Regions from separate parts of the Priestia sp. GS2 genome, predicted to be linked through region 1. Evidence: riboswitches for the same ligand, from Rfam matches in the RefSeq annotation. Region 1 holds a riboswitch; each other region holds the start of a gene.
What was found. A riboswitch is a leader RNA that binds a small molecule or an ion and turns the genes downstream of it on or off. The one in region 1 is predicted to bind S-adenosylmethionine.
Positions count from the first base shown of each region.

Region 1 (8,235 bases):
TTGTTTTTTCAGTAATAGAGCGTGGCAGCGTTAATAATCCTACACCGAGCATCGTACATGAAATGGTTGCTATTGCATAAAAGTTTGATAGCAGCTGATCTTGTTGCTTCATAATGCCTCCTTATCTCTTCGTTACATTTGCTTTTTTAAAGGGTAAGCGTACGTAGGAATCTTTCCATGATTTACTGTTTTTAGCGTAAAAAGGTTTAAAATATTCCATTCCAAAACTTTCAAGCTTTGTTAAATGTGTAACTAATATAAGTAAAAAAAGAGTGACTCCGTATAATCCCAAGAATGCTGCAATAATCATTGAACCAAATCTTAAAATTCGAAAAGATAAACCAATCCCATATTGAGGAACGGTGAAAGAAGCAATTGCCGTAACGGATACGATAATAATCATGACGGAACTTACAATATGAGCTTCTACAGCTGCTTGTCCAATAACAACTCCTCCTACTAATCCAACGGTTTGTCCGACAGGTGTTGGAAGGCGAAGTCCGGCTTCCCTTAGTAATTCGATGGTCACTTCCATTACCATCGCTTCAATAAAAGGTGAAAACGGCACGTCTTCTCGCGTTGCTGCAATTGTAATGGCAAGCTCAGTTGGAAGCAGTCCTTGATGAAACGATACAAGGCTAATATAGATAGCTGAGAAAAAGAGCGTAATGAAAATTGAAATATAGCGAAGAAGGCGTAAGAGAGAACCTGCCAACCATCTTTCATAATAGTCATCTGGTGATTTCATAATCATGTCAATTGTTGTTGGTACTAACAGAGCAAAAGGTGAACCATCTACAAAAATTGCAACTCTTCCTTCATTAATAGCTGCTAAAACGCGATCGGGTCTCTCCGTATTTTGGACTTGCGGAAAAGGGGAGTACGGAGCTTCTTCGAGAAATTCTTCAATCATTCCAGAATCTTGAACATTATTAAGGTTAATGTGTTGAAGCTTTTCACGAACTTGATTCACTATATGAGGTTGACATTGCTTTTTATGAAAAACCATTGATGTTCGATGGAGCTGCTCTTCTCCTATAAAAACATCCTCCACGATTAAGTTTGCATCACTGGCTCTTTGCCTTAAAATCCCGATATTTTCTTCTAAATTCTCAATTAATGCAACCTTTGGACCGCGCACTACTTTTTCAGTTGTTGGTTCACTCCATGTACGCTGTTTAGCCATTGTCATGTTTAATGAGTAGGCTGTTGTACGATTATGAATAAATAATAAAGGTTCTCCTTTGAAAAAAGAAGTGAGAGCTTGCTTGTATGTGTAAATCTCAGTACTTTCAATTGTTGAGATAAAAGAATCCCAACGATCTAGTGTATTGACTGGAGAGGAGGTTTTAGACTGAACCATCTTTTCTGTTAGTTGATTCAGCTTTTCGCTATCTACAAGTCCTTGTAGATAAAGGATATAAAAGAAATCAGTAGATGAAATCCATAGCTTTTTTGAAGCTATGTCACTGCTGTCACCTGCTAGTTCTAGAAATGTCTTAACCACATACTCTGTATCTCGTTGAAAAGTTGAATTGAGCAAGTCTTCACCGCCTTTATGTCATTAACCGTATATTGAATTCAGTAGTAAAAAACAGTACGATAAAAAAGAATATATACTAGTCTTTGCGAGTTCAGTAGATGTTATGCTAACTAACAAAAAAGGAAGTGAAAACATGTTACATTCATTTAAGATTCAAACGAGTAGTCGTGATGAAATGGTTGATGTGACAAGTGAAGTAAACGCGGAAATCAAGAGAAAAAAAGTGAAAAGCGGAGTAGTCACGGTGTATTGCCCCCATACAACTGCTGGTATCACAATTAATGAAAATGCAGATCCAGATGTAAAACGTGACATGATTAGAAGGTTTGATGAGGTATATCCTTGGATTGATGAAAAAGATCAACATTTTGAAGGAAATACAGCAGCCCATTTAAAGGCAAGCACCGTCGGTTCTTCACAGCAAATTATTATTGAAAATGGAAGTCTATTATTAGGAACGTGGCAAGGGATTTATTTTTGTGAATTTGATGGCCCTAGAAATCGTACATGCTACATTAAAATTCAAGCGGATTAAAAGAAGCGCTCACTAAATCGTGAGCGCTTCTTTTAGCACGTCTTCTTTTTTTAGAATTTTTGTTATAAAACAAAAGGAAAACGATATATATGTTATATAACAGAAAAAGGGAGAGATATTTTGTGGAGCAAATTACAATTAAAAAAGAAACAGAACAAGAACAAAACGAGAAGACTAACTTTACGTGGGTAGATGAGTATCCAACAGTACTAGATATCATTAATGAATACTATAGTTTTTGTCGTTAAAAAAAGCCAACGTAAGTTGGCTTTTTTTGATTAACGAATTCTTTTTGCACCGATATAACGCTTACTCCAATAGCTATCTTTTAATGAAGCAACTGAAACACCTTTTGAAGATGAGCTATGTAAAAATTGATTGTTGCCCATATAGATGCCAGCATGTGAAGCACCTTTTTGGTATGTTTGAAAAAACACGATGTCCCCAGGTTGCAAGCTTGTTACTCGAGTACCTTTTTTATAAATCTCGGCCACAGTTCGAGGTAGAGTAATGCCAACGCTCTGCTTGAAAGTATAACCAATAAAGCCGCTACAATCGAATCCGCTAGGCGTTGTTCCACCCCAACGATATGGAACACCTATATATTGTTTTCCTTTGTTAATAACTTTTGAAGCATTAAACGTAGAAGTCTGTGAAGAAGTTTTCACTCCTAGCTTTGCGTATGTACCTTTTCCAACAACTCCATCGGCAGACAGTCCATTTTTACGCTGGAATGATTTAACTGCATTTGATGTAGCTGGGCCAAAATAAGTTGTTGTATTGCCAGTAAAATAACCTTTTTTCTTTAAAAGTTGCTGCAATTGCTGAACATCTTGATGCCTCATGCCCTGCTTTAATGTTTGATCACCTAGCGCAGCTTGACTAACTAAAGGGCTAGCAAATAAAAAGCTAGCGAGGGTAAAAACTGCTACAAGTTTCTTCATAATGGTCCTCCATCAATTTTCCGTCAATTTTCGTAAAATAATCATAACACCTTTCGACAGGTTAAAACGTTACATTTTCATTACAAAATATGAAAAAAATGAAAATTATAGCGAGTAGAAAGATGTATTTTTCTTTAAAAAAATAGAAAAAAATTGAATATTTAACTGTTAATAACTAAAACATATGAAAATGTAAGGACATTTAAAAATAATAATAGAAATCTGTTGTGAATTACTACACAAATACTTTGTAGTCATGTAGAATGTAAAAATAGAATACAGTGTCAATTGATTTGACTTTTGATGAGGTGAAAATTAATGAAAAGAATAGGTGTATTAACAAGCGGCGGTGATTCTCCAGGAATGAATCCTGCGGTTCGTGCTGTTGTGCGTAAAGCGATTCATGAAGGAATGGAAGTTTACGGTATTTATCAAGGATATCAAGGGTTAATTGAAGGAAATATTCGAAAGCTTGAAGTGGGTGATGTTGGGGATATCATTCAACGCGGTGGAACAATGTTGTATTCTGCAAGATGTCCAGAGTTCAAAACAGAAGAGGGACGCCGTAAAGGTATTGAAAACCTAAAAAAACACGGTATTGAAGGCTTAGTAGTAATCGGTGGAGATGGATCTTACATGGGAGCTGTTAAGCTAACTGAGCTAGGTTTTCCATGTGTAGGTATTCCAGGAACGATTGATAATGACATTCCAGGAACAGACTTTACTCTAGGGTTCGATACAGCTTTACATACTGTTATCGATGCGATTGATAAAATTCGCGATACGGCTACTTCACATGAACGTTCGTTTATTATTGAAGTAATGGGACGTAATGCTGGAGATATTGCTCTATGGTCTGGATTAGCTGGAGGAGCTGAAACAATCTTAATTCCTGAAGCAAAAGATGAGTTCCAAGAGATGGTAGATCGTCTAAAGAAAGGCCAAGAGCGTGGCAAAAAACATAGTATTATTGTTGTTGCTGAAGGTGTAGCTACAGGAAATGAAGTAGCAAAACAGCTTGAAGAAGCTGCTGGAATTGAAACTCGCGTTACGGTTCTAGGTCACATTCAGCGTGGTGGATCACCAACTGCACAAGATCGCGTGTTAGGAAGTCGTTTTGGTGGCCGCGCCGTTGAGTTATTAATGGAAGGTAAAGGCGGGCGTGCAATCGGTATCCGTAAAAACGAAATTGTTGATTATAATATTATGGAAATCTTAGGTGAGCCTCATCATATTGATGAGCGTATGTATCAACTATCAAAAGAATTATCAATCTAAACGATATAAAGGCGAGACTTCTTACAGAGGAGTTTCGTCTTTTTTTAATTTCAAACCAGTACCTTCGCAATGCTTACACTTTTTTGTGTAGAATATGCCAGGAATAATCATTACTTTCCCAAGCCCTTTGCAAAAGGTACATATCAGCTCAAAACCCATAATAGCCATCAGTCCTTTTAGTTAGCTTTTATTTAGTATAGCACTTCTGTTTATTAGTATAACACAAAAAGCGAGGGTATTTTTAGAAAATTTAATTTTTATATCGATTTCTTCAATGGAATAAAAATTAGTAGAGCTGTTATAATTGATAGAAAAGGAGTGAAGACATGTTCAAGCGAATTCTATTAGCTTCAGATGGTTCTGAACACGCTGCTAGAGCAGCTGAAAAAGCGGTTACTCTAGCGAACTTAACTGACCGCAGCTTTGTTCAAGTGATATATGCGGTAGAAGGAGATAGTAGGTTGAATACGCTTGGAATAGATGAAACAAGAGAAAAGCGTATCCAAACAACACAAGAAGTGTTAGCAAAATCTAATATAGAATATGAAATTACGTTTATTCATGGAGATGCTGCTAAAACTATTATTCAATTTGCTAACAACAATCACTTTGATGTTGTAGTAGTTGGAAGTCGAGGGTTAAATCCAGTAAAAGAAATGTTTTTGGGAAGCGTAAGTCATAAAATTGCTCAGCATGTAAAGATACCCGTACTTATTGTTAAGTAGGAGAGAGAGCCAATGAATATGCAACTTGAAGAGTTAAAGAAACAAATTGGAGAAGCAGAGCGAATTTGTTTCTTTACGGGGGCGGGAGTAAGTACAGAGTCAGGCATACCTGATTTTCGCTCTCAGAATGGATTGTATCGAAAGAACTTAGAATTTTCAGATGTGATTTCCACTTCTTTTTATCGAAATGATCCGGTGCTTTTCTGGGAGCTATTTAAAGAGATTTTTCGTGTAAAGCTACTTCATGAATATGAACCTAACTCAGGCCATGACTTTATAGCAGAATTAGGACAAGAAAAGACGGTGCATGTCATTACACAAAATATTGACGGGCTGCACCAAAAAGCAGGAAGTAAGAATGTATATGAAATTCACGGAACAATTAAGCGAGCACATTGTCAAAAGTGTAAAAATGAATTTGGGTTAGATTTTCTAAACAAAGCGGGATTACCGAGTTGTACGTCATGTGAAGAGGTATTAAAGCCTAATGTTGTTTTGTTTGGAGATTCAATTCACTGTTTTGAAGAAGCTGTAGAGGTAGCTTTACAGAGCGATTTATTTATTGTAATGGGTTCATCTTTGCAAGTAACGCCTATTAATCAAATTCCTTTACTAGTTAGAAAACTTGGTCAGATACCAATGATTATTATTAATAAAGAGCCAACTCACTATGACTATGTGTTTGATAGTCAAATATATCTTCCAATCGGCGAAGTTGTAACCGCTTTAAGAAATGAGAAATGAAAAAGCACGCTATGAGCAGCGTGCTTTTTTTACACTTCAAAATAGATAGCGAAGCAGAACACAGAAATGACTAGAAAAAATGCTGAATGCAGTTTGCTTTCCTTAAACGTCAAAACAGCTTCAATAAATAAAAATAAACTTAGCATTAACTGAATGTATGGTAAATAAGCAATATAGTTGGTGGAATCACTGTTTTGAAAAGCAATTATTCCGTATACCACAGCTCCGATTAAAAAGACATATTTTAATAGTTGTAATCCTTTAACTAACATCTTTGTGAGGTTCCTCCTTATTTAAAACCTAGGTCACATGATTATAACATATATCATATAGATAGAGACAAGTAAAGTGACAAGTAAAGTGACAAGGTATATTTGAGCACGTTTTATCTTTTATGAATTCGGATATGCATCAATCCTCAATATTACAAGAAAAATGTTTCATTTCTGATTTTTCAAATTCCTTGTTGACAGGTTAAGAAAATAAGTGTAATATTTTTCCTAGTTAATTAATTGAATATTCTTATCTCGAGAGGTGGAGGGACTGGCCCCGTGAAGCCTCGGCAACAGACTGTTTAAGTACTGTGCCAATTCCAGTAGCAACTTGCTTGAAGATAGGAGAAGAACCGATAATGACTATTAACCTCTTCTTATCTTTAAGATGAGGTTTTTTATTTTGAATAGAAAGAGGGAATAGAACTATGACAAAGACATTAGTGAAAGCTCCATTTAAAGCTGATCACGTAGGGAGCTTTTTAAGAACAACTCCTCTCAAAGAAGCAAGAGAAGCTTATATCAATGGTAGAATTAGCAAGACGGCTTTAAAATCTGTAGAGGACCAGGAGATTTTAAAGCTTGTCCAGAAACAACTTGAAGTGGGACTTAAATCTATCACTGACGGAGAATTTAGACGTGCTTGGTGGCACTTGGATTTCTTATCAGGCCTAGAGGGTGTAGAAGAGTTTGAAACGGAGTATATTAGTCAATTTAAAGGTGCTAAAACAAAAAATAAAGCAATTAAGGTAGTTGGTAAAGTAGATTTCAACCATCATTATATGCTAGAACATTTTACATTTTTAAAAGAAGCCGTTGAAGAATACGGTGATGGAAGTCAAGTTGCTAAGTTTGCTATTCCAAGCCCAAACATGCTATTTACTCGAATTCAAGAGGACACTTATTATAATGGAGATAGAGAACAGTTTTATCATGACACGGTAGTTGCTTATCAAAAAGCGATTCAAGCTTTTTATGATGCAGGATGCCGCTACTTACAGTTAGATGACACTTCATGGATTGATTTTGTTTCTGAAGAGCGTATCGATGCAGTTGTGGAGAAGTTGGGTATGGATGTAAAAGATATTATTGATACGAGAGTTAATTGCTTAAACGACGCTATTTCTAAAAAGCCCGATGATATGATTATTACGATGCACATCTGTCGTGGGAACTTTAGGTCTACGTACATTACTAGTGGTGGCTACGATACTATATCCGATGCAATCTTTGCTAACTTACATGTAGATGGACTTTTCCTTGAATATGATGATAATCGTTCAGGAGATTTTGGACCGTTAAAAAGCTTTACACGTGACAACCAAACAGTTGTATTAGGACTAGTAACATCTAAGTTTCCTACGCTAGAAGATACAGAAGTTATTAAACAAAGAATTAAAGAAGCGAGTGCATCTATTCCTCTAGAAAATCTGTCCCTTAGTCCTCAATGTGGCTTTGCAAGTACGGAAGAAGGAAATGAACTAACAGAAGAAGAGCAATGGAATAAAATTAGTCATGTCGTTAAAATTGCTCAAGATGTTTGGGGCACTATCTAAAAATTATCAGTTGTTTTTTAGCTTTACATAAGAATCTCATTAGATTTTTCCTTTCATTAGTAATAAAAGCAAAAAAGCCGTATCTACAAAAGATGCGGTTTTTTTATATAAAAAATATCGGGTAGTTTATTTCTTCATATATATAAATAATCAGTGATAAGTAGTTTGGGAAATTCATACTTTGATAATAAGTGAAAATTCTGTCATTACAGGAATGTAAAAGATGAATATGTGAAAGGAATGTTTTTATTGGGAATCAGGAGTAGACTAGGGTTGTTTTTGTTAGGAGTTTGTTTAAAAGCAATTGCATTCGTTAGTCTCATCATGGAATTGAATTTAGTTCCCATTCACGCAAGGAAAGCAGGTGATTACCTGACAGTATTTTTAAATGAGGTGCCTGTTTTTCTCTTTTTGATAGGCCTAATATGTGTGATTGTCAGCTTCTATATGCCTTTGAAAAGTAAAAAGTAAGAGTGTGTTTTATAAAAGGTGTAAGGTATTTATACTTGAGATTCGTGTTAGAACACTAGCTAAAAGGTTTGACGACACAGTTTTTTAGATTTAAAATAAAAAGAAATAACTATTTAGGAATAAAAAGTGTTTTAAACTTTTAATCACTTAGGAGGTGACTCCTTACT
Region 1 covers NZ_JAZGJX010000001.1:984,853-993,087, forward strand. Annotated here, with positions in the region: gene V2145_RS05065 (GerAB/ArcD/ProY family transporter) at 1-112, opposite strand, end outside; gene V2145_RS05070 (spore germination protein) at 122-1,543, opposite strand; gene V2145_RS05075 (secondary thiamine-phosphate synthase enzyme YjbQ) at 1,677-2,078, shown strand; gene V2145_RS05080 (hypothetical protein) at 2,201-2,326, shown strand; gene V2145_RS05085 (C40 family peptidase) at 2,357-3,022, opposite strand; gene pfkA (6-phosphofructokinase) at 3,341-4,300, shown strand; gene V2145_RS05095 (universal stress protein) at 4,627-5,025, shown strand; gene V2145_RS05100 (NAD-dependent protein deacylase) at 5,038-5,769, shown strand; gene V2145_RS05105 (hypothetical protein) at 5,799-6,041, opposite strand; SAM riboswitch class I at 6,289-6,389, shown strand; gene V2145_RS05110 (5-methyltetrahydropteroyltriglutamate--homocysteine S-methyltransferase) at 6,470-7,597, shown strand.

Region 2 (8,235 bases), 1.6 Mb from region 1:
CACGTGAACGTATGATTGCACAGTATACGATTGCTGGCATGCATCAAGGAGTTGTACTTGGTACCGACCATTCTGCAGAGGCAGTGACTGGGTTCTTTACGAAATTTGGAGATGGTGGGGCAGATTTAGTGCCGATTTTCCGTCTTAATAAGCGCCAAGGCAAACAGCTGTTAAAAGAATTAGGCTGTCCTGAGCATTTATATTTAAAGCAGCCGACAGCTGATTTAGAAGAAAATCGCCCGCAGCTGCCAGATGAAGAAGCATTAGGAGTTACATATAATCAAATAGATGATTATTTAGAAGGTAAAGAAGTTGGAGAAGAAGCAAGTATGAAAATTGAGAATCATTTCTTTAAAACGGCTCATAAACGCAGCCTGCCAATTTCCGTATTCGATGACTTTTGGAAATAAGTATTTAAAAGTCCGCTATGTGTACAGGTATACGCATAGCGGACTTTTTTAGGAAGATTTTCATTTATTTTTTAAAGGTGAAAAAAGAAATTTGTAGAATAATAGTGTATTAGTGACTAATGTGCCTATCAATGACTATGCACATATCTACCTAGGAATCGTTAAATGGTGAAAGAAAGCAGGAATTTGTCGAAATAGATTTGTTCTTTGATAGGAAGAAAGAGTTTAGAAAGGAGGATGTGGCATGGCTCCACATCGGCAGCTACCGATACAAGACCAACAAGAAGAAGTAAAACAGTTGCGTGCCATTTTTAATACAGTTTCAGATGCAATTATTGTATTTGACGAGAGTTTTTATGTTCAGCATGTCAATAAAGCAGCCAGTCAGTTATTTGAAAAGAATTATGATGAACTGATTGCATGTCAATTGAAAGACTTTCTTATGTTGTTTCCGTATGACGTTATTAATGATTATTACCCAACGCTCGTAGAAAATCAGAAGTTTACTTATGAAGGTACGATGAGTTTGCAAAATGGCATCGTAAAATATGTAGAGTTTACGTGTGAACAGCGAAGCGAAGCTTCTGGTAGTACGATTTGTACTTTTCGTGACATTACAGCACAAAAAATGGTGGAGAACGAGCGCTTTTTGAGTCAGCATATGTTTATGGATGTATTCAACGAAGCGGTTGATGGAATTGTTATTTTCGATCGAGCAGGACAGCTGATTGACGTCAATCCATCTTTTTGTGACCGGCTGAATTTTTCAAAAGAATACTTATTAACAAAAACGTTAACAGAATTAGTTGAGCCAGCCTATCACTATAAGCTAAAAAAGTTATGGCGTCTTCTTCAGCAACAGGGCAAAGCGAGCGGAGAACTTCCAATTAAACTTGAAAATGGAGACGTAACTTTTTTTGAATTCACGACAACCGCAAATATTTATAGCCGTTACTATATGTCCATTATGCGTGACGTAACGGAGAAAAGAAGAATGGAGCAGCAATTGTTGCGAAGTGAGAAAAACTTTCGAGCCATTTTTGAAGATGCAATTGAGGCTATTTTAATTTGGCGTCATGACGGGGTAATTGTAAATGCCAACGCCGCTTCTTCCAGAACATTTGAGCTACCGTTAGAACAGCTAATCGGCACAAATCTTCAAACGTTTATTAATAAGAAAGATCGTCATGTATGGAAGCTATATTATCAATTTATTGAGCAGGAAGAGATTCGTGAAGAACTTACTTTTTATATGCCAAACGGGGAAGAAAAAGAGCTTGAGTTCACAGGAAAGAAAGGTATTATTGAAGGCTATAATTTGACCATTTTTCGCAATATCAGCGAGCGAACTAAAATGGAACAAGAGCTTCGAAATAACGAACAGAAATTCCGAAAAATTTTTGATGGTTCAATGGATGGCTTAATCTTATGGGATGGCGAACAGAAAATCATTGATGTTAATGAACCTGCTTGTGAAATTTTAGAAAAAACGAAGGAAGAGATTTGTTCGCAAACGATGGAAATGTTTTTATCATCCTCTAATTTTGATTTAGTTATTGAGCATAAGGCTATGATTGAGATAAAAGGAGAAGGAGAAGGAGATATTCAGTATAAGACAGCTAACGGTAAAGTAAAACAAATCGAGTTTTCAACGAAAAAAGGTATCTTACCAGGCTTATACATGACCATTATTCGCGATGTAACGGAGAAGAAGCAGATGGAGGAGCAAATTCGAAAATCTGATACGCTTCAAGTGGTAGGACAGCTGGCAGCTGGTATTGCGCATGAAATAAGAAATCCAATGACCGCATTAAAAGGGTTCATTCAGCTGCTTGAAGATAGCATGAAAGAAGATCATTCGCTTTATTTTGATATTATTACGTCTGAGCTGCAGAGGATTGAATCAATTATTACAGAGTTTTTAGTATTGGCTAAGCCACAGGCAATTAAATTTGAAGAGAAATCACTAGCCGTTATCGTACAAGAGACGATTGATTTGTTAAACGCTCAAGCTTTACTTGAAAATGTTCAATTTGAAACAGACTTTGATCCATCATTGTCAAAGGTTTATTGTGAGCCTCATCAGCTAAAACAAGTTTTTATTAATGTAATTAAAAATGCAATTGAAGTAATGAAAGGCGGAGGAGTAATCTCTATAGAAGTCAAGCATCATAGCAATCGCTATATGAGAGTATCGATTCGAGATGAAGGAGAAGGCATGCCTGCAGAGCGAATTCGTAAGCTAGGAGAACCGTTTTATACCACAAAAGAAAAAGGAACTGGACTGGGACTAATGGTGTCTTATAAGATAGTAGAAGAACATAAAGGATATATTGAAGTAGAAAGTGAGTTGGGGATAGGTACAACATTTCACGTGATGTTACCCGTTTCCCAAGTACAATAGAGAGGAGAAAACGATGAAGTATTATGGAAGCATTCCGTTGTTTGACAATGAACATGTGTACGTCACATGTTCTGATAAAGGGATTTCCGGTTTATTCTTTTCTTTTGATGAGTTGATGTTACAAACAAAGGGAACGGTCACTTTATTAGAAGACCATGAATATATTAAAGAAGCGACAAAGCAGCTACATGAGTATGTAGTTCAAGCGCGGCAAAGATTCGATCTTCCGTTAGAAATAGTAGGAACGGAATTTCAGCAAAAGGTATGGACTGCACTTAAAGACATATCATATGGAGAAGTTATTTCTTATAAACAGTTAGCAAGCATGATTGGACAGCCAAAAGCTGTTCGTGCGGTAGGACAAGCGAATCGTAGAAATCGCCTACCTATCTTTTTACCTTGTCATCGTGTTATTGGCGTTTCAAAAGATTTAACTGGTTATGCAGGGACACAGGTGCATTTAAAAGAGAAACTTTTAATGTTAGAAGGAATACAAGTAGCAAATGGAAAGGTTGTGTTAGCGTAGCACTAGCTAGGTTTCATCATCATTCTCTAGCTTCCATCCTTCCCCTTGTACAAATACACCATCTACGGACGTGAACGTTTCGTCTTGATGATCTTGCTGAATGGTTTGATTTGTAACATCTAAAAGCTGAAATTGTTCCTTTCGTGCGCGCTGCTTTCGCTTTTTACAGGTTGAGTCAGGATGTTCTTGTTTGGTCATAGCTACCCCTCCCATACAGATTTCGCTTAACATGATAAAACTAACTATAATATATGTAGGTAGATGATAAATTACTGTTACATTTATGTTACAAAAAGAGAGAATCTCATCATAAGTTGAGATTCTCTCTTTTTAATTTAATACAAGTTTGATTGTATCGGCAGAAGGTGAATGAATAATGCCATGTTCTGTAATGATGGCCGTAATTAATTCACTTGGGGTAACGTCAAATGCCGGGTTGTAAACAGAAATATTGTCTGGAGCCACTTGTACATCACCAATATGCGTGATTTCTTTTGCCGAGCGTTCTTCAATTGGAATTTCAGCTCCTGATGCGATTGATAAATCAAACGTCGATTTTGGAGCTGCTACATAAAAAGGAATATTAAATGCTTTTGCTAATAGCGCAAGCCCATATGTCCCGATTTTATTAGCAGTGTCACCGTTAGCTGCAATACGATCAGCTCCGACAATAATAGCATTAATACCTTTTGTTTTAATGGTATGTGCAGCCATGCTGTCTGTGATAAGCGTCACGTCTACGCCTGATTTTTGAAGTTCCCATGCCGTTAAACGTGACCCTTGGAGAACAGGGCGTGTTTCGCACGCAAATACTTTCAGTGGAATATCACGTTCTTTTGAAATATGAAAAGGTGCCAAAGCAGTTCCATAATACGCTGTGGCAATCGACCCAGCATTACAAATTGTCATAATACGATTGTTTTTATCAAACAGTGATAATGCATAATCACCTATGCGGTAGCAGGTAGCTTCATCTTCCGCTTGAATTTGAATCGCTTCATGGATAACAAGTGTTTTAGCTTCATTTACAGAAATCGCTTTATTGATGCTGTTTACTACGCGGTCTAACGCCCAAAATAAGTTGACGGCTGTTGGACGAGAGCTCGCCAAAAACTCCTTATCGGCCTGCAGGTTGTTTTTAAACTCTTCAATCGTCTGTACCTCATATTTTTGGACCGAAAGTGCTAGGCCGAACGCTGCAGTAATGCCAATTGCAGGTGCACCTCGTACTTTTAGCGTAACGATAGCATCCCATACATCCTGTAGGGTATGAAGCTCGATATATTCAACTGTGTTTGGTAATAGCTGCTGGTCAAGCAGTGAAATAAACGTTTCCTTCCATTCAACTGAACGAGGGAGTGTAAGAGTGTGTGTCATGTTGTGCTCCTTTCATTCTTCAATCAAATTCTCAAAATCATGTGCACTAATTTCTGTTTGATGAGTCAATAAATAGCGTCCTAAGCGGATAGCTGCTTTTTGAACATTTAAGCGATTGTCGTCAGGCAATGAATCGATATCCGCTACGTGTGCTAATCCAATTGTACGTCGAATTAACTCGCATCCTGCGTAGCCAACCGCATCCGTCCAGGTTTGTTGTAAAATATAGTCGGAATAGTTTGGATTTTTAGTGAATGGTTCCACCTCAGATTCAGCCCAAAGTCTTTGCCATGTTGTTTGGAAAACATCCCACGTTTTAGCGATATGATCAAAAAGTAGACTGCGATTTTGTGAAGGACGAGACAAAGCATTAAGCAGCAAGTTGGCCACAAATTGTCCTAAGTCAAAGCCAAATGGGCCATAGAATGCAAACTCAGGGTCAATTACTTTTGTTTCGTATTCACTGGCAAAAATGCTACCTGTGTGCAAATCGCCGTGCACAAGCGTTTGGCTACTTGTTAAAAACTTTTGTTTAAGCTTAGCGACTTCAAGCTTGGTTTCTTCATCTGCCCATAAGTCTTCTACCTCGCTTCTAAGCGTTTCTTCAAATTCATTTGTATCATAATCAAAAAACGGATCTGTAAACACTAAGTCTTCGGTAATATTGCATAAATCGGGATTGATATATTGAGCAACCAGCTCTTTTTTCTCCTGAGGCTTAATTGCAAAATCAGACGTCTTAAACGCGATATGAGCCAAAAACTTACCGACATGTTCTGAAAGAAGTGGATAGGCTTCTCCTTGGATTAATCCTGTACGAGAAATTGTAAGGTGAGACAGGTCTTCCATAACCGTGACAGCTAACGTTTCATCATGGTAGTAAACCTCTGGAACGAGTTCGGGTGTTAAGCTCCCAAACTGTTTGAGCGCATTGCTTTCAATCGTTGCGCGCTTGAGTGATAAAGGCCAGCTTTCTCCTACAACTTTCGCATAAGGAAGAGCTTGTTTTACAATGACAGACTTATTGGTTTGGTCGTTTACAATATAAAAAACGAGATTTAAATTGCCGTCACCAATTTCACGAGCCGTAAGAGCTTCGCTTTCGGAAAATAACTTCAGTTGTTTTACAAGTTTAATTGCTGTCATTTCATTTAGTGGCTCATATGTATAAGTTGTTATTGTCATTTTTATCTACCTCCATAAAAAATAAAAGTATAACCGGAGGCTTTTAAAACATATAAAAGCCTCTTTCGGTGAGTGAAAGAGGCTTGATGATCATTCAAACCTCTTATCTGCCAGAAAAATTTCTCTTTCTGTTGGAATTAGCACCGTGCCTTCATAAAACAACGAATTGTTTTATAGCGCTAAAAAAGCTGCGCTCCATTTTACAATGGTATTACGGTCGGTTGCTGGGCGTCATAGGGCCAAATCCCTCAGCCAACTCTTGATAAGAGTAAAGATATTATTTAATTTTGATTTATTTGACTTATTAGTAACTTCTGGAGAACATCTTATCATGTGAATTTTTGGATGTCAACAGCGAGATTTAATAAAATTCTGTACGACGATCTGTAAAGACCGGAATTTGTTCTCGGATTGTTTTTACGGTTGATAAGTCAATAGCTGCTGTTAGTATTTCTTCGCTCTCGCCTGCTTCTGCAATAATTTCTCCCCAAGGGTCAATGATTAACGAGTGACCAGCAAACGTGTTAGCGGGGTCATCTCCAGAGCGGTTGCAAGCAACCACGTAGCATTGGTTTTCAATGGCTCTGCTCACTAGAAGCGCTTTCCAATGAGCAAGTCTTGGTTTTGGCCATTGGGCAACGACAAAAAGGAGTTCTGCACCTGCGCTTGTATGAACGCGAATCCATTCTGGAAAGCGAATATCGTAGCAAATAACACCTGCGCATAGTGAGTTTTCGAGGGTAAAGATGTTTTTATCTTCACCTGGTTGTAAAAATAAGTGCTCATTCATCAATTTGAATAAATGTAGTTTGTTATATTGAGCGACCTCCTCACCTTCACGATTAAAGACATACATTGTATTCGTAACACCATCTTTTGTTTTTTTAGCAACTGATCCAGCAATGATATTTATGCTGTGCGTTTTTGCGAAAGCGGAGAAAAAGCTAGTCGCTTGCTTTCCTTCAGAGTCCGCGATAGCGTCGAGGTTCTGTAAATCATAAGATGTATCAAAAAGTTCTGGCAATATAAGAATATCTGGAGATTCAAGCAGTGCTTCTTTCATTTTTTTTTCAGCATGCTCGTAATTTTCTTTAGGATTTCCAAATGCAAGATTAAGCTGTAAACAGGCTACCTTTAAACTCATTAAGCTTCACCATCCCGATTTATTTTATAAAAATGACTTTACAAGTTGACTATTACAATATATTATTTGTGACTAGAATTTCAAGAATTTTTTGAGAAGGTGTTCACATGAAGCAATTTGAACAATCAGAACTATTAAAAAGTTTACCAAAACAATTTTTTGCATCCCTTGTTAGTAAAGTTTCAAAGGTGATAAAAGAAGGACATGACGTGATTAACTTAGGGCAAGGAAATCCAGATCAGCCAACGCCTCCTCATATCGTCAAGGCCCTTCAAGATGCGAGTGAAAACCCAAACTACCACAAGTACTCACCGTTTCGGGGGCAAGCTTTTCTGAAAAAAGCGGCAGCAACGTTTTACGAAAGAGAATATGGTGTTCAGCTGGATCCCGAAAAAGAAGTAGCTATTTTGTTTGGAGGAAAAGCCGGATTAGTAGAAATTCCTCAGTGCTTACTTAATCCTGGAGATACAGTTTTAGTGCCTGACCCAGGCTACCCAGATTATTGGTCAGGAGTGGAGCTAGCACGAGCGAAAATGGAAGTCATGCCTTTAAAAAAAGAGAATGGCTTTCTGCCAGTTTACGAGGAAATAAGCGAAGAAGTGAAGCAAAAAGCCAAGCTAATGTTTTTAAACTATCCAAATAACCCGACCGGCGCAGTAGCTACGGCACCGTTTTTTGAAAAAACAGTTGAATTTGCTCGTCAGTATGATACGTGCATTGTGCATGATTTTGCGTATGGTGCAATTGGATTTGATGGCGAAAAGCCCATTAGTTTTATGCAAACTCCAGGCGCCAAAGAAGTTGGCATTGAAATTTATACGCTATCAAAAACGTATAATATGGCAGGGTGGCGAATCGGCTTTGCCGTTGGAAACGAAAGCGTGATTGAAGCGATTAACCTTTTACAAGATCACTTATTTGTAAGTGTATTTAGCGGCATTCAGCAAGCAGCCACGGTGGCTTTGCTAGATTCACAGAACTGCGTAGATGAATTAGTAGAACGCTACGAATCTCGTCGTGAGATTCTTATTCATGGACTGCGTGAAATTGGATGGGACGTTGAAGCTCCACCAGGATCATTTTTTGCATGGTTGCCTGTGCCAAAAGGTTATACATCAGAAGAATTTTCCGATTTGTTACTGGAAAAAGCTCACGTCGTTGTTGCTCCTGGAATTGGGTTTGGCGAATA
Region 2 covers NZ_JAZGJX010000001.1:2,580,587-2,588,821, reverse strand. Annotated here, with positions in the region: gene nadE (ammonia-dependent NAD(+) synthetase) at 1-410, shown strand, start outside; gene V2145_RS13315 (PAS domain-containing sensor histidine kinase) at 655-2,814, shown strand; gene V2145_RS13310 (methylated-DNA--[protein]-cysteine S-methyltransferase) at 2,828-3,340, shown strand; gene V2145_RS13305 (hypothetical protein) at 3,347-3,538, opposite strand; gene mtnA (S-methyl-5-thioribose-1-phosphate isomerase) at 3,671-4,717, opposite strand; gene mtnK (S-methyl-5-thioribose kinase) at 4,730-5,902, opposite strand; SAM riboswitch class I at 6,003-6,171, opposite strand; gene V2145_RS13290 (carbon-nitrogen family hydrolase) at 6,264-7,046, opposite strand; gene V2145_RS13285 (pyridoxal phosphate-dependent aminotransferase) at 7,154-8,235, shown strand, end outside.
Region 2: linked by a shared signal. The riboswitch ahead of mtnK (S-methyl-5-thioribose kinase) and the one ahead of V2145_RS05110 (5-methyltetrahydropteroyltriglutamate--homocysteine S-methyltransferase) in region 1 are both predicted to bind S-adenosylmethionine.

Region 3 (8,235 bases), 1.9 Mb from region 1:
CAAGAGCCGTTTGCCAAGATAGACCTTGTCCTAACACAACCGAATACGTAAAGAATGCATTTAATCCCATACCAGGACCAGTAACAATTGGAAAGTTAGCCCATAACGCCATTAGTAACGTACTGAATACGATAGCATAAATCGTTGCCGCTAACGCTGCTTCTTTTGGAATCCCAGCGTCAGATAAAATAAGCGGATTGACGATAACCATGTAACTAACGGTCATAAAGGTGGTTAAGCCCGCCAAAATTTCTTGTTTTGGCGTTGTTTGACGTTCTGAGAGTTTAAACACGCGCTCTAATATACTACTACGCTCCAAAACATGCGCCTCCCTGTTTATTGTTATAAAATAACCTCAATCTGTGGTGATCAGGCGTCTTGAACAACTAATTTTTTCATTAGAGCTCATACAAAAACATAATAAGCGGCAGAGAAAACTCCACCACTTATTATGGCTAGAACGTACACTTTTCACATCTTGAAGTAAAATCTTTTGTCCTATTATAGTCCTAATTCTAAAAGATGCAAAGACAGAAAACGTTATCATAATAAAACTTTTTATATTCGATTTATTTTTAATTTTCAAATTAAAATAGGAATAAAAAATTTAGCTACTTATGACGTAAGCAGCGATACCCTTTTTAATAAACGTTCAATGGAGCCATTTGCTTCTTTTAAAACAATCTTCTCATCAATTGTTTTTAAAACTCGGTTATCCATCACAATTTGGCCGTCCACCATCGTTATTTCCACATCTCCTCGCGTAGCTGAATAAACAACGCGTGAAATTGGGTCGACTCCGTAAGATGGAAATGTATGAAGCTGATAAAGATTCAGCATCGCTAAGTCTGCCTTTTTTCCAACTTCAATACTTCCAATTTCATTTTCAAGCCCAACAGCTTTTGCTCCACCAATGGTCGCCATCTCTAATACATGCTTTGCATTCATCGCTGTAGGTCCATAGGAAGGCTTATGAATCGTTGCCGCAAGGCGCATTTCATTAAACATATCAAGGTTATTGTTACAAGGCGCACCATCCGCTCCTAAACTGAGGCAAATACCCTGCTCATGAAGATGTGGAATCTCAGCAAACCCTGAAGCAAGCTTCATATTGGAACCTGGACAATGACTCACTTTCACTCCTCTATCTTTAATCACTGCCTTTTCCTGGTCATTCAGCCAGACGCAGTGCGCTAAAATTAACCGCTCATTAGCTAATCCTAAATGATCTAAATATAAAATATTTCGCATGCCTGTTTCTGCTTCTACTATTCGGATTTCCTCTTGGTTTTCAGACGCATGCGTATGTACATGCACATCATATGCTGCAGATAAATGGGCAACCTCTCTTAGTAAATCTTCCGTACACGAAATAACAAATCGGGGAGAAAACGCGTATTGAATGCGATTGTTATAAGAGCCATGCCATTTCTCAAGCAGCCTAACACTTTCCGCAATTGAAGATGCCGTTGTTTCCTGTAATGCTTTTGGCATATTGTCCGCCTTTTTATCCATCATTACTTTGCCAGCGATAGCACGAATACCACTTTGTGCAATGGCTTCAAATGCTGAATCGGTATGATGCACGGTTTCCATATCTACAATGGTTGTGGTGCCACTTTTAATTAGCTCTCCAATACCTAATAATGCGGAGTAATAAATGGATTCCTCATCATGCGCAGCTTCTAAAGGCCAAATTTTCTTTTGAAGCCAATCCATCAACTCCAAATCATCGCCTTGACCACGGAACATTGTTTGGCATAAATGAATGTGAGTGTGAATGAAACCAGGAACAATTGTCCGGTTTGTTCCATCAATGACTCTATCGACCTTTTCTGGTGATAATTCTTTACCAATAGCAGCAATTCGGTCTCCTACTATGTATAGGTCTCCATATACAATGTCATTCCTTTCATTCATTGTAATAATTTCTGCATTTTTAATTAAAATGTGCTGCATTTCTTCAAGCCCCCTAATCTCTCTTTAAATCCATCGTTCTCTTGCGTTTCATTATATATAAACAAATAACTAATTATTCTGTCTATTGAAAAGGTAAAAAAAATTCCTAGCTGGTTTTACACAGCTAGGAAGGTGGATTCACGAAAAATCCTAAGTCCCTTTTTCAAGAGGTTATACGAAATCGCAGGAGAATAATGTGATCTTGAATACATCATATTCTCTTTTTAACAGTAATGCCAGAAAGATGTTAGAAAACCTCACATACTTTTTTTGCAAATTGAAATTTTTTAAAGGCATCTTAACCTAGTTATTCTAGATTGTTTTAAAAGAAACTTGTCGTTTCTTCAGGAAAATATGGTAAAGTAATAGTCGTTACGATTCTATTTACCTAGTAATTATGGAAAGGGCCGACATCAAATGTTAAAAAAGAAAATGATTTTTTGTTTATCAATCATGCTTTTAGGCTTCTCTTTTCTTGCAACAAAACCTGCTTCAGCAATGGGCACAGAGTCTGAGCGATATACTATCTCTTCATATATTGCTTACCTTAATAGCCAAGGGGAGTCGGATTCAGCAGAACAATTTTCAGCTTTATCTCCTGAAAAGCAAGAAAAAGTTATCTACTACTTAAATCACCCAGACGAACTACTTGATTCGATTGAAGTTACAGAGACCGTTGTTTACGATGACGCACCTACAAGCAATACAGCCGTAGCATCTGCATATGCAACGCCACGTTTTGCCACATTACCGTCTAGTATATCACGCACAGCTTCCTATACAGCAAAGTATACAATTGCGGGATTTACTACAACGCAAGTGAAAGCTACAGTCTATTATTCTACAAGTGGATCGAAGGTTACATCTGTACAAAGCGTGAGTGGAAAAGTAGTGAAAAACGTCAATCCTCTAGTTTCAATTTCAAAACAAAGCTCCAAGACATGGATTTCTTCTAACCGTGCTTACGGACAAATTGATTGGAATTGGAAGGTTGGATTTAAAACAGCTGGTGTAAAACGCCAAACTGTATACGGCACAGCTAGCGGTTCATCAGGTGGTTCATCTTCTACTCTTTAAATAAATTGAGGAGGTATTCTTTATGAAGAAATTGTCGTTGTGGGTTATTAGTATCACAATTGCACTACTTCTTTTATTTATTATAGCAGGATATGCCTCTTTCTATAGTAACTAAGGCATGTTTATTGTTTCACTACTATCATTTATTATAAGAAACCCCCGCTTTGTGAAAGCGGGGGTTTTTATTAACCAATGTATGTGCTTGAGCCAATTTGACTGATAACAAGCGGAAGCTTATCATAGTCAACGTCAACCAAGACATCTCGATGAATATAAAATTGGCTAAGGTAGCGGAAACCAACACGCGTAATGTATGACGTTAAGTAGGCAGACTCTGTTGCGTTTTCTTTTCTTTTTTCATTTAGGCGCTCAATAATTCCTTCAGCGGATTTAACGCCTACGCCGTGTCCAAAATACAAGTCGTTCCCGACGATAATGGTATTTTCACCTTGCCACTGAGGGGTGTCTTCATGGTAATCAGGGTTCTTGAAATAAGCGCAGTCCCCTTCTAAAAAATCATAACCATTATGATTTTTTAGATTCAGATCTTCATCAAACTTACCGCTATACAACACTAGATTCGTAAATAATTGATTGAAATTTCTCTCTCCGATACTCTCTAACACGCCTTTATAAAACACCATGACAATGGCAACTGCACATTCAAACGCATAAAGCGAACCGTTAAAGAAAATATCGTTTAACGCGACGGATGGCAACACGTTCTCTTTTAGCTTGAACCCTCCCTTTTCAGTACGAAGCCAATATGCTTCGTTACATTTAGATTCTTTAAAAGTTGCAAACCTTGCACCACTTCTATATAACAAATACGATGCTTCTACAATTCGCAGGCGGGTAGTAAGCTCAAAATCTAACTGCACGATATTATCATAACGATAGATTGTTTGATACTGAGCCATTTTTCTCAAAATCTGTGCTTTATTCGCTTCAAGCATGCTATATGGTACGGCATTCACATTTAGTGCACGACCCTGCACAATAATAATAAGTGCGTCCCCCTTTCACTCACTTTCTCTTTATCATACGAGTGAAAGGAAGCTTTTATGTGAATGAAAGAAGAGGTGTTTTCTAACCTAGATTTTTATGTCTCTTATTAAATTCGCCTTTTATAGTAAAAAGCGTATCCCCTTCCGTTAATAAGCGCAAACCGATGATAGCAAGGCCCTTTGTTCCCTGAATCAATCCTTTATCGCCTTCTGGAGATTTAGCCGCTTCACGAAATTCATCTGTATGCCATGAAAGCGTTTCGGGACCAATTTTAATATAAGGATGAATCGTTGGCACCACTTGACTAATGTTTCCTGCATCAGATGAACCAATTCCAGACTTATGGGCCGTACCTACGTTTTCTCCTAATTCCGTAAAGACTTCTTTAAATACTTGATCAAAAGCGCGATTTAGCTGCATATGATCTACTTTGTTTTGGATAAAAAATGCGTTGAGCTTGGCTCCTGTTGCCATAGCAGCTCCCTTTGCGATTTGCTGTACTCTTTCTGTGACTTGATCACACTCTTTACGCGTTTGTGCGCGAATATAAAAGCGAGCTTTTGCATAGTCGGGAACAATATTGGGAGCTGTTCCTCCATCTGTGATAATACCATGAATTTTCACATTACTCTTTACATGTTGACGAAGTGCATTTATTCCATTGAATAGCTGAATAACAGCATCTAAAGCGTTAATACCTTCTTCAGGAGCTGATGCTGCATGAGATGCTTGTCCATAAAATTCAAAATCAATAGGATCCACAGCTAGCGTTGTCCCTGTAATACACGTTTCTTTCCCTGGATGAACCATCATACAAGCATCTAAGTCTTGCACAAGACCCTCTTTTACAAAGCTTCCCTTTGCGCTTCCATTTGGTCCACCTTCTTCAGCTGGTGTTCCTAACACAACGAGTTCTCCTCCTACTTCGTCAAGAACTTGGCTAAGTGCAATTGCTGCTCCTACGCTAGTTGTTCCAATAATATTATGTCCACAAGCATGTCCAAGCCCTGGAAGCGCATCATACTCAGCAAGAAACCCAATTTTCGGCCCTTTCCTTGCAGATGCTTTTCTTGCTAAAAAGGATGTAGCATGACCTGCTACCCCACGCTCTACAGTAAAGTCTGCTTCTTCTAGAAGCTTACATAAAAGAAAAGATGCAAATTTCTCTTCATTTCCGATTTCAGGATGGTCGTGGATCGCATGACTTGTATCTATGTAAGTTTGAGCTTGCTGGTTAATATACTCAATAATGCTTTCTTTAAGCTTTTCTATCTTTGAATTCATTCCTACACCTCATTTACTAAAAATAAAAAGGAAGCTTCATAGAAGAAGCTTCCTTAACTAAAGAACCTGCTTCTTATCATCCAAGCTTCTAAAAGCTTGCTGGAATTAGCACAGTGCAATCAGCCTGTTGCTGAGGTGTCATGGGGCCAGGTCCCTCTACCTCTCTAGATAAGAAAACGTACAGTATGTATTTGTAAAATAATAAAACCTCCACTTACAGTGGCTTAATGACTGTAAGAAGAGGTTGGGATCACGTAATGTAAGAACCAGCTCTCTTCTTATCTATCAAGCACCGCTTGTTGGAGTTGGCACGGTTCAAATGTCCGTTGCCGAGGTTTCACAGGGCCAGTCCCTCCACCTCTCTGGATAAGAAGTTTGTCGAATATTGTAGAATCTTGTTGATAACTTAAATCCTATGTTACACGCTGAACAAGGGAATGTCAATGACTTTTCTGAAAAGATTTTTCTTTCTAACAATATGATACCGCTATCATGACTAGACCAAAAAAAAGAGTGCTTTAAGCACTCTCTTTATACATTAATAGCAACTTTTTGCTCATATAAATAAATGGCATGATCTAGCATAGCAAGACCTTCATCAATCTGCTCTTTCGTTACGGATAAAGGTGGAACCATGCGAATTACCTCGCTTGCATTGCCGCAGAAATAGAAGAGCACGCCTTGTTCAAGAGCTAAGTCTAGAATTTCAAATAGTGCATCCCCATTCGGTTCACCTGTTTCAGGGTGTACAATTTCAATTCCAATCATAAGTCCCACTCCGCGGATGTCTCCAATTAGCGAATGCTTTTCTTTTAACAGCTCCAATTGTTTGAGCGCATAAGCACCCATTTCTTTTGCGTTTTCGAGAAGATTTTCTTCTTGAAGTACTTCAAGCGTAGCGAGCGCAGCTGAACATCCGATTGGATTACCGCCAAACGTAGTACTGTGCGTCCCAAGAGGCCACTTCTTCATAAGCTCTTGTGAAGCAACGGTAGCACTTAGTGGAATGCCTGAAGCAATTCCTTTTGCAATTGCCATAATATCTGGTACGACATCAAATGTCTGCGCAGCAAACCATTCGCCAGTACGTCCAAATCCCGTTTGTACCTCATCAAAAATAAGTAAAATGCCGTGACGATCGCAGATTTCACGAAGTTTTTTCATCCAGCTTTTTGGTGGAATGATGTAGCCACCTTCACCAAGAACGGGCTCTAAAATAACAGCAGCCACTTCTTCTGGCGTTACTTGATGCTTAAACAAAGTATTAAAGTCTTTTTCAAGCTTGTCTTCAAAATAAGCATCTACATTAACACCGTCTGGACATTCTTTTGGATTGGCATATGGAATTTGATATGTTAACCCAGAAGGCTGCTGAAACTGACGGTATTTACTTTTTGAAGTTGTGACGCTTAATGCTCCCATTGAACGTCCATGAAAACAGCCTAAGAATGACACGACGTAAGGTCGTTTTGTTACGTGACGAGCAAGCTTTAACGCGCCTTCAATTGCTTCCGTTCCGCTGTTTCCAAAGAAGAAACAGTCCAAGTTGCCAGGCGTAACTTTTCCTAATTCGTCAGCTAATCTCAAGATAGACTCATACATGATAACGCCAGAAGGTCCATGAAGTAACTGGTCAGCTCCATCTTTAATAGCTTGCACAACTTTTGGATGACGATGCCCAACATTGGTTGTTGCAATTCCAGATGTAAAGTCTAGGTATTGTTTGCCGTCTAATCCGTAATAGTAGCATCCTTCTTCTTTTACAACGGGTAGATTTGGATGATCTTTTGCCATGGTAGGTGCTAAAAGCTCAGGCATTCTGTTAAATAGATGTTTCCAATCGTTTGACATAGTAATCCTCCTGTTTGCTAACAAATTATTAAAAATATTCTAAAAACATTTGATGTCTTTATCATAAATGATGTGTATGCTGGTGTAAATGAGGGTTTTAAGAATATTGATTCCACCCTAAACTACGACTCTATAGGATTTGTATATAAAGTAGATTCGTTTTATTTTTATGCTTTTCTTCTTTTTTAATCTGTTAGTAAAACTTTGATAGAATAATATTTCCGTTTTATTCTACTATGTATTTTTATAAAAATCAATTGCATATATATAAATTTTTTATGGTAATTAGTAGTTCTTATTTAGTTAGTAGGGATGGCTTCTTTTCTTAGTATAATTTAAAAATCACTCTTAATTCGGCGTGATTTTCACTTCGGATTGCTTCCTTTCCGCAGGGCGAGCGCTGAGCCTCCTCGTATACTGTGGGGTCTCACCTACCTCGCTAGTCCTGCTGGAGTGGTGCATCCTTCATTCCAATCACGGGCTTTTTATAGGAACAACTTTTAATGAGGCTACTCTTTTATTCTGAGAACGCTCTTTATTTGGCGTGATTTTCACTGACCACTAACCCTTTACACATAGGTACAATTGCTTTGAGTTCAATTAAATCATTTATTACGATATCAGCCTGAGCGAGTTCATGTTCTTGTGCAAAATCGAAATTACATCCTACTGCAATCAAACTATTATTTTTGGCAGCGTTGATATCCGATAGTCGATCTCCTACTACTGCCGCTTGTTTTATATCATATTTTTTTATAATCTCTTTAACTAAATCGCTTTTGTCTAAGGTTTCTATTTGTTCAATACTAAATATTTCAGTGATCCAATTCTCCAAACGATAATAACTTACAATAGCTTCTAAATAATCCTTTAAACCATTACTGGCTATGTAAATGGAACAATCATTCTCTGTTAAATAATTAAAAATCTCTTTTACGTTAGGATACAGAGCACCTTTTCCTCTTTTGATATTCTCAATTAATCTATTTAAGAAATAAGCGTCTGCTTGCATTCTTATTTGATTGGAATGATTAGGTAATAAAGCTTCCCATACTT
Region 3 covers NZ_JAZGJX010000001.1:2,883,558-2,891,792, forward strand. Annotated here, with positions in the region: gene V2145_RS14690 (NCS2 family permease) at 1-319, opposite strand, end outside; gene V2145_RS14695 (5'-deoxyadenosine deaminase) at 616-1,959, opposite strand; gene V2145_RS14700 (hypothetical protein) at 2,377-3,036, shown strand; gene V2145_RS14705 (protein-glutamine gamma-glutamyltransferase) at 3,222-4,034, opposite strand; gene V2145_RS14710 (M20 family metallopeptidase) at 4,126-5,328, opposite strand; SAM riboswitch class I at 5,399-5,503, opposite strand; SAM riboswitch class I at 5,604-5,701, opposite strand; gene V2145_RS14715 (aspartate aminotransferase family protein) at 5,860-7,179, opposite strand; gene V2145_RS14720 (HAD hydrolase-like protein) at 7,715-8,235, opposite strand, start outside.
Region 3: linked by a shared signal. The riboswitch ahead of V2145_RS14710 (M20 family metallopeptidase) and the one ahead of V2145_RS05110 (5-methyltetrahydropteroyltriglutamate--homocysteine S-methyltransferase) in region 1 are both predicted to bind S-adenosylmethionine.